Regions from separate parts of the Rossellomorea sp. GAMAL-10_SWC genome, predicted to be linked through region 1. Evidence: a T-box and tRNA genes for the amino acid it is inferred to sense, from the RefSeq annotation. Region 1 holds a T-box; the other holds one or more tRNA genes.
What was found. A T-box is a leader RNA that pairs with one kind of tRNA and senses whether it is charged. The one in region 1 lies ahead of metG (methionine--tRNA ligase), so its partner is inferred to be a tRNA-Met.
Positions count from the first base shown of each region.

Region 1 (4,432 bases):
TATTTTTGGATCTTTTATCTTTACAACCTTTGAATTTATAAGCGTTCTATATTAAAATCTTTAGCAATTATTTTATGTTTTTCAAAAAAAAAGCATTAATGATCACACTGATTATTAATGCTTTCTTTTATTAAATTTTCGATTGGTTAGTTAACTGTTCTAATTCTTCCTCTATTCTACCTACATCAATTCTTTCAAAAAGAGGATTTACTTCGTTAATTTTTACTAAAAACGGAGAAATTTCCTTCCATTCAAAGTTTGGTAAATTTAGCATTTCTTTTATTTCATTACTCGAAAAAGGTAGGATTGGATGTAAGATTTGCGCCAGGTTGGCAATAGCATAGACACAACTCACCATCGTGTTATGACATTCGCTCAAATTCTCCTTAACTTGTTTCCAAGGCGCTGCTTCATCAAAATATTTATTTGCAGATCGGATAAATTCAAATACTTCCTCCACGGCCTTTTTGAAATTAGCCGATTCAAACTGTGAACCAACAGACTTATAAAGCCCTTTAATATCAAATCTAATTGATTGTTCAATTTCCCCTTCTGGGACTTCACCATTATAGTACTTTTCAAGAAACTTTAATGTGCGGTTTACAAAATTCCCATATGCGCCTAATAGCTCACTATTATGACTATAAATAAATTCCCTCCAAGAAAAATCAGTATCCCTATTTTCTGGAGCATTTATTGTTAAAAAATATCGGATTGAATCTGGATGATATTTTTCGATTAAATATGGTACCCATACAGCCCAGTTTTTACTAGTGGACAGTTTTTTCTTCTCAAGCGTCAAATACTCATTTGAAACAATATGAGTTGGAAGAGCCTCTTTTTTTAAACCAATTAAAATAGATGGCCAAATAATTGAATGAAACGGTATATTGTCTTTACCATGAATATAATATGAAATTGTTTCTTTTTTCCAAAAGCTGGTGTCATCTTGATTCATGCTAAGTGCCCATTGTTTACTTGCCGAATAATAACCAGACACTGCTTCGATCCACACATATATTTTCTTCTTTTCATACCCTTTTACTGGTACACTTACTCCATTTGGCAAATCCCTTGTTACTGCTCTGTCATGAAGCCCTTCATTTAAATATCGTTCTGTTAATTGGATCGCATTCGAACGCCAGCATCCACTCATTTTAGCAAAATCAACATATTCCTTTAGCTCATCTTGTAACTTGCTTAATGAAAAATAAAAGTGCTCTGTGTTTTTTACGGATGGAGGATTTCCACATAACTTACATGTTTTATTTAATAAATCTAAAGGATCTAAAATAGCAGAGCAATAATCACACTGATCTCCACGCGCATGTTGACCACAATTTGGACAATTTCCTTCTACATAACGATCTGGTAAAAATTGTTCAAATTCTTCACAATAACATTGTTCAATTTCTTTTTTATAAATTAACCCATTTTGTAATAAAGTTAAGAAAATTTCTTGTACAGTATGATGATGATGCTGTGCGTCTGTCCTTGTATAAAAATCATAGGTAAATCCTAATTTCTTAAAGTTATCCTCGAATTCAAGGTGGTAACGATCTGCAATTTCTTTATAAGTTACATTTTCTTGTTTTGCTTTAATAGCAATAGGTGTCCCATTACAGTCACTTCCTGAAACGTATAATACATTCGCTTTTTTCAAACGAAAATATCGAGCTAGAATATCACCTGGCAGTAAAGCTGCAATATGCCCCAAATGTAATGAACCATTTGCATAAGGCCAAGCTCCTCCAATAAAAATATCCATTCCAATTCCTCCTAATTTATAAATGCAAAAAACCTCGCCCCTATCTATAAAAGATAAGGACGAGGTTTAATATCCACGTGGTACCACCTTAGTTCACAAAGTATTTGCATACATTTGTCTTTGCAAGTACTAAAAGCATAAAAATGCTTATATACTGTGACTTTGGTAACAAGTGCCAACTCTTGTCGTAGCCTACTAATATGAAATATACGTTCAGTACGAAGCTCCGAGGCCATTGTTCAAATAAGTATTCATGCTTCTTTTCAGCTACCGAAGCTCTCTGTAAAAAATAACATTATTCTACTTTTCCTCTTCATTGCTTTTATTCAAATGTTAAAAAGATTTTATAAAAAAGATATTGAAAAGTCAAACTATTTAAAAACGATTATAGATTTTTATATAGTATGAATTACAAAATAAAAGTTGATTCAACTATTTGTCGAAATTAAAAATGAATAAGAGTGAAGGGATTCTCCGGAACTAAGTTAAATATATTCAATTATCAAAGCTTTAGGAGGAGATGTAATGTCAAATTGGAAGACTGCATTATTTGAGTTACAAAAAACAGATATGTCTTTTTCAACTTTTAATGAAGTAAGAGCTGATAATTTAGACTTTAATAATGTAAGCTTGGCAAATTCGAAATTTACAAATGCAAACATGAGAAATCTGGAATTAAATGACGTAAATTTATTCGGAACTCGAATTTCAGATGTTAATTTGTCTAATACAAAAATAACAAATGGTAATTTAAGAGACTTAATAATTGATCATGTTCATTTAGCTGGAACAAGCTTCCGCAATATTGTCATTCCGGATGATCTAAATCTTGACGATCACGCTAATTCTATTAAATTTGAGAATTGCAATTTAACAAATAGTCAGTTCACGGACTGTGATTTAAGCCATGTCGAAATTAATAATTGTAATTTATCAGGATTGAAAATTAATGGCATTTTAGTTGAAGATTTGTTAAAGAGTTATAGTGAGAGGAAATAATTTCTACATAAAAAGTATGTTATCAATTATTTAAACCCTTTTCTACTTATGCTACCCATTTCAACGCGCAATAAAAAAAGAATCTATAATCAGATTCTTTTTTCGTGTCTATGGTAACTTGCGTTGTTCTTAATGGTCGTCCAGTACAATATTTCTGTTTCCATTCCCTGTTAACTGTGCTTCGAAGGCGTCAATTATATGCAAAAATCGATCTGCTTCTCTAAATACATGATCTGCAAGCAGTGGGTGAATGATACTTTTAATTCTACAAGCTTCTATTAGGTCGCGAGCTGTTTTCTTAAAATCTCTAAGTGATTTTACCGATACACGGTTTTCATCAAGGAATTGGTCAAGAATCGGAACTGTTTCCGATTGTGGCCTCATTGATTCTAAATCTACGGCTTGGTATAGAAGTTGATCAAAATCATGGCTAAATTCCCTCGCTTGATCTACTAGTTTTCTTTCTGATGGATCTAATAAATGTCCGATAAATTTTGCATGGTCTGCCATAATTCTTAAAAAGAAAACATTTTCCTGGATAATTGCAGCGGGTAGTGGTTGGAGTTGACCATTATTTAATTCAGTCAAGCGATTTGCAAAATAGGCTGCTTCTCTACTTGTATGGTCAACTAATAATGGAAAGTTATTGCCCGTTATTTTACAAGTAAGGAGTAAGTTAAGGATTTTCCGCTTATAGGCCCAAATCATGGAAGCTGCTTGATGAACCTCATTATTAAACTGTTTAATTTGCTGAGGATCCGTTTGAAGCGAAAATGATTGGGCTTTATTTCCTATTGCTTCAAAAACTTGATAAAATTGATCTGCTTCTTGAATTAACTCAGTATCATCACAATTAAAGCCTAATTTAAGAAAGAGTGAATGCTCCTTCATGATCCTTGACCAAAACTGAATCTCATCTAAAGAACGTGCTATAAATACATCCGACAATCGGACCCCTCCTAACATAATTCATTTCACTTTCTAATATATTGATGAAAATATGAATTATTACAGATACATCTTTATTAAGTAGATTAGCTATTCGTCTACTAAAATTTAATATTAGTTTATAAAAAAAGCATTACTTCAATTGAAGTAATGCTAACTTATTTATAGATTATGATTTCAAAACATCGTGATCAACATATCGTTTCCCATCTAATTGACTAATAACATTAATCGAAACTTTTGCTCCATCACCTGCTGTAATAATCGTATGAACACTTGTTCCTGCAACAGTTCCCGCTGCCCATACTCCTTCTATATTTGTTTTACCAGTCGAATCTACATCAAGTACGGTCTTTATGCGAGGTTCTGTTCCAGCTTTTGTTTTTAGTCCCACATTTTCAGCTAAATCCACACTTAAGCCTGTAGCTAAAATCACTTGATTAGCTTCATAAGTTGCTGTTTCGGCTTGTAGTTGTCTAAAACTAGAGTTTTTTTACCAGCTTTTGCTGCAAATAAAGCAGCACTTGCTCCCGCCGGTCCGGCGCCGATAATTACGATATCATACATTATTAAAATCGCTCCTTTTTACATATAAGATTGATTTAAGTACTGTCATTATTATTCTGTCGTCGCCTTATTAATCCCTGAATATATTGATTGCAAATTAATTAAATCCCGGGAAACTTGAGAGATTGGAATAATTAATCCATAAAAGTA
Region 1 covers NZ_CP144911.1:3,375,762-3,380,193, forward strand. Annotated here, with positions in the region: gene V5E38_RS16725 (hypothetical protein) at 1-55, shown strand, start outside; gene metG (methionine--tRNA ligase) at 131-1,768, opposite strand; T-box leader at 1,821-2,094, opposite strand; gene V5E38_RS16735 (pentapeptide repeat-containing protein) at 2,294-2,767, shown strand; gene V5E38_RS16740 (DUF2935 domain-containing protein) at 2,897-3,715, opposite strand; partial or broken gene V5E38_RS16745 (FAD-dependent oxidoreductase) at 3,885-4,282, opposite strand; gene V5E38_RS16750 (DoxX family protein) at 4,380-4,432, opposite strand, start outside.

Region 2 (4,432 bases), 680 kb from region 1:
CTGCAACAAGTGGTATGTTAATTTGTTTTTTAATATCAGCGATTGCATTTGCAGCTCTTTCGTCTGGTACTGCAACTCGAACAATCTGACATCCAGCTTCTTCAAGTCGTTTAATTTCTGCAACTGTTGCTTCAACATCGTGTGTTTTTGTCGTTGTCATACTTTGGATTGAAATTTCATTTGCTCCACCAACAACTACATTACCTACTTTAACTGCACGTGTTTTACTTCTATGTGTAATTTCGTTCACGAGTAACTCGCTCCTTCAAAAATAACTTTATTTCTATTTTGTATAAATCTACATTATCATATTTTCTTCATGATTACTCATTTTATCAACTGGTTCTAAAGAAATATATCACAAATTTTATTTTTGTGAAGAGTAAATTGGGAATTTATATGATTTTCCACTTTGAATTTTAGTAGGTAAAAGTCCATTGTTTAATGCACTAAAATCTTTTGTAATTTGGCTAATTGGCTGGTTAAAATCAGGGTTAAGGTTTTCGATAATTCCTAAAACAGTGTCACCGTTTTTGACTTGAATTTTTTCATATTTTGGAAGTGAGGTTTCTTTTGTTTCTGATTTTGTTGCTTTTGCCACAGTAGCAATATGTTTAGTTGGGATCGTCCCTACTTGAAGGTCAAAGAATATTATATAAGCAAGCAATAAAGAACCTAGTAAAAAAGCTATTTTTTTCATTAATCATCACTCCTTTTGTAGACTATATGCTTGTCCACAACGAATATTCCTACTAGGAGCTTGGACTAATAAATATTTTAGCAAAAAAAAAGAAGTGTGAAACACACTTCAGTAAACATTATTTTTTAGATGGTAAATTTTTAATTGTTAATGTGTACATAGCAACTGTTAATATTATAAAAATTAACGTTTGGAATGAAATATTTACTTTCAATAATCCTAGCAATAAATAGAGAACAGTAGGTAGTGTTAAACTATACGAAACAATTGCAAAGCGTTGTCTAAAAGGCAAGTGCTTAGTCGACTTAAATAAAGATGCTATAAACGCTAATAATGTAGCAATTATAAATATAGAGATACTATAACCTAAATAAAATAAGAAAAATAACGCGATTAAGACTACTGGAAGTGCTTCTTTTATATTTTCAATAAATTTTGAAACGTCCGCTTTATTTATTACTCTTGATTTTAATGAAGGGTAAGGGAAATCTTGTTCGCCTTTTTCATTTTTCATTATTATTCTATTTTTTAATACAACAAATGCATACTGTTCATTTTTTAATTTTGTAGGTATAACTGTTTCCTTTGGATAAAAAGCATATTTATACTCGCCGATATTTCGTTCGAATGGCGTATTGTCGTTTATTGTTATTGATCCTTTGGTTAAAGTAATTGATTGAATATTATCTTTAAGCAGATCAGAAACATTATTGACCTGAAGCTTCACATCTTTTACTAATGAAAAGAATCCAGGAAGAGTATATAAAATTGCTAGTAGGAAAAGAAAAATGATTGTTTTACCGATTTTTTGGAGTCTATATCTTGATATTGTTTTTGGAGAGTATAAACTAAACCAAAATTGTTTAAATATATTCATAAACTCATCCTTTCTTATTTAATGTTATTTCACTTCCCGAAATTTATTATGTAGCTTTCGGGCTATTTTGTATATTATAATCTTTTTTTTGTAATTGAATATTAAACTTTAATTAAAATGATAAGAGCAAATAAGAAGAGGAAGACAATGGTTTTAGGATCGTATTTAAGTTTGGCTTTACATCTCGATAAAACAATTTATTTTCACTAAAAAATAGTTAATATAAATTAATAATCAAAAAAAAATAAAAAGTGTTGACGTCTAGTTCAAAACATGATAAATTAAATATTGTCTTAAGGACAACAGGAATTATTCCGCAGTAGCTCAGTGGTAGAGCACTCGGCTGTTAACCGAGTGGTCGTAGGTTCGAATCCTACCTGCGGAGCCATTTATATAGTTTGGCGGTGTAGCTCAGCTGGCTAGAGCGTACGGTTCATACCCGTGAGGTCGTGGGTTCGACTCCCTCCGCCGCTACCAATATTTTATTATGGAGTAATACCCAAGTCCGGCTGAAGGGATCGGTCTTGAAAACCGACAGGGGTGTAACAGCCCGCGGGGGTTCGAATCCCTCTTACTCCTTAATTAGTGAAAAAGTCTTCAACTATCATGTTGAAGACTTTTTTCGTTTTTGGTTTATAAATTAATCTAAGAAGATTTTATATCTTTTCTGATCCACATCGCTTAAATAATTTTCTTCCAAAAATTAATCTTTTTTACTTTCTTTCCCTTTTCTCAAGCATTACTATTGAAATCTTTCAGTATATTTGATAACTTTAAATTGAAATTCACTATTATCTTTGGGAGGAAATAAAAAATGTCAAAATTTGAATTACCACAATTACCTTATGCTTATGATGCATTAGAGCCACACTTTGATAAAGAAACAATGAATATTCACCACACTCGTCACCACAATACATATGTAACAAACTTAAACGCTGCTTTAGAAGGTAAAGAAGTAGCTGCTTCTTCAATTGAAGAATTAATTTCAAACTTAGATGCACTTCCAGAAGGTATCCGTACAGCTGTACGTAACAATGGTGGTGGTCATGCTAACCATAGCTTATTCTGGACTTTATTAACTCCAGAAGGCACTGGCACTCCAGTTGGTGAAGTTGCTGAAGCAATTAACGCTAAATTCGGTAGCTTAGATGAGCTTAAAGCTGCTTTCACTCAAGCTGCATTGACTCGTTTTGGTTCTGGTTGGGCTTGGTTAGTAGTAAACAATGGTGAGTTAGAAGTGACAAGCACAGCTAACCAAGATTCACCTTTAATGGAAGGCAAAACGCCTATCTTAGGTTTAGATGTATGGGAGCATGCTTACTACTTAAACTACCAAAACAAACGCCCTGACTACGTTGGTGCATTCTGGAATGTAGTAAACTGGGAAAAAGTAGAAGAATTATACCAAGCTGCTAAATAATTTATAAAAAATGAACACTACTTAATTTATTTAAGTAGTGTTTTTTTTTATGTTTAAAAAAGGATAAATTTTCATTTACTCGGAAAACTAGTTCATGAGACAAAGGAGAGTTTATGATGAGTAAGTGGAAATTTTTAATAGGTGACGTAGATTTAAATAAAGATTTAATACTTTTACTAAGTGTCGGTGGATTGTTTACTCTAGCGACAGCTTTATCTAGCACATTTGTAAATGTTTATTTGTGGAAGCAATCAAATAATTATTTACCAATTGCTTCGTACCAATTTTCGATCGCATTTTTTCAAGCTTTTACATTCGTAATAGCAGGTAGATTAGCTAAAACCATTGATCGAGTTGTCATTTTAAGAGCGGGTATTTCGTTTTTGGCAATATTCTACATAGTCGTTTTACTATTTGAAACGAAGACATTATTAGCAACAATATTAATTGGAGCGATTTTAGGAATAGGAAATGGCTGTTACTACTTAGCGTTTAACTTATTAACGTTTGAAGTTACAGAACCTGAAACTAGACAATTTTTTAATGGTTTTTTAGGGCTAATTAATTCGTTCACGGGAATGCTTGGCCCATTTATAGCTGGAGCGATTATTTCTTCAATGATTGGAAATAAAGGTTATCATTTTGTGTTTCTTGCTGCAGTTATTTTATTTATATGTGCAGTGGTCTTAAGTTGCTTCTTAGTTAGACGGGAACTTGATAGTGAGTTCAATATTAAGCGCGTCATTCAAGAAAGAAAATTAAATGATAATTGGCGGAGAGTAACATATGCTAATTTCTTTCAGGGGATTCGTGAAGGGATTTTTATGTTTGTTATTTCAATTTATATTTTCTTATCGACAGGAAGTGAATTTGCATTAGGGAAATACGGATTAATTACATCGTTAATTAGCTTTATTACCTATTATATTGTTACAAGAATTATTAAAGAAAATTTTAGAATGAAAGCTATATTTATTGGTGGTTTTTTACTATTTTGTGCTGTTTTTGTAATCGCTTTTAAAGTTTCATTTCCTTTATTAATCATTTACGGTGCAATAATTTCTTTGGCATATCCAATCATTTTAGTACCTTACTTATCTTTAACATATGATATAATAGGAAAATCGTATAAGGCCAGGGAATATAGAGTGGAATACATCGTTATACGTGAAGTGTATTTAAATAGCGGTAGAATGTTTTCTATTGCCGTTTTCATTGTATGTACATCACTATTCCAACCAGAACAATTTATTCCATTATTAATGTGTTTATTTGGTGCAGGACACTTTTTGGTCTATTTCGTAATGAGGAAATTAGAATATAAGCATGCTTAAGTATTGTCACTAAATTGTCAAAAACTTAGCAGTGATTCCTTTTCCGAATCATTAAAATATTAATATGTAGAATTAGTAATTGTAGAAAAAAGAGGAGA
Region 2 covers NZ_CP144911.1:2,695,699-2,700,130, reverse strand. Annotated here, with positions in the region: gene ispG (flavodoxin/ferredoxin-dependent (E)-4-hydroxy-3-methylbut-2-enyl-diphosphate synthase) at 1-250, opposite strand, end outside; gene yqfZ (protein YqfZ) at 368-700, opposite strand; gene V5E38_RS13440 (DUF1189 domain-containing protein) at 819-1,577, opposite strand; tRNA gene V5E38_RS13435 (tRNA-Asn) at 1,891-1,965, shown strand; tRNA gene V5E38_RS13430 (tRNA-Met) at 1,978-2,054, shown strand; tRNA gene V5E38_RS13425 (tRNA-Ser) at 2,067-2,156, shown strand; gene V5E38_RS13420 (superoxide dismutase) at 2,392-3,000, shown strand; gene V5E38_RS13415 (MFS transporter) at 3,117-4,334, shown strand.
Region 2: it has a tRNA-Met gene. The T-box ahead of metG (methionine--tRNA ligase) is inferred to sense a tRNA for this amino acid. The anticodon was not compared.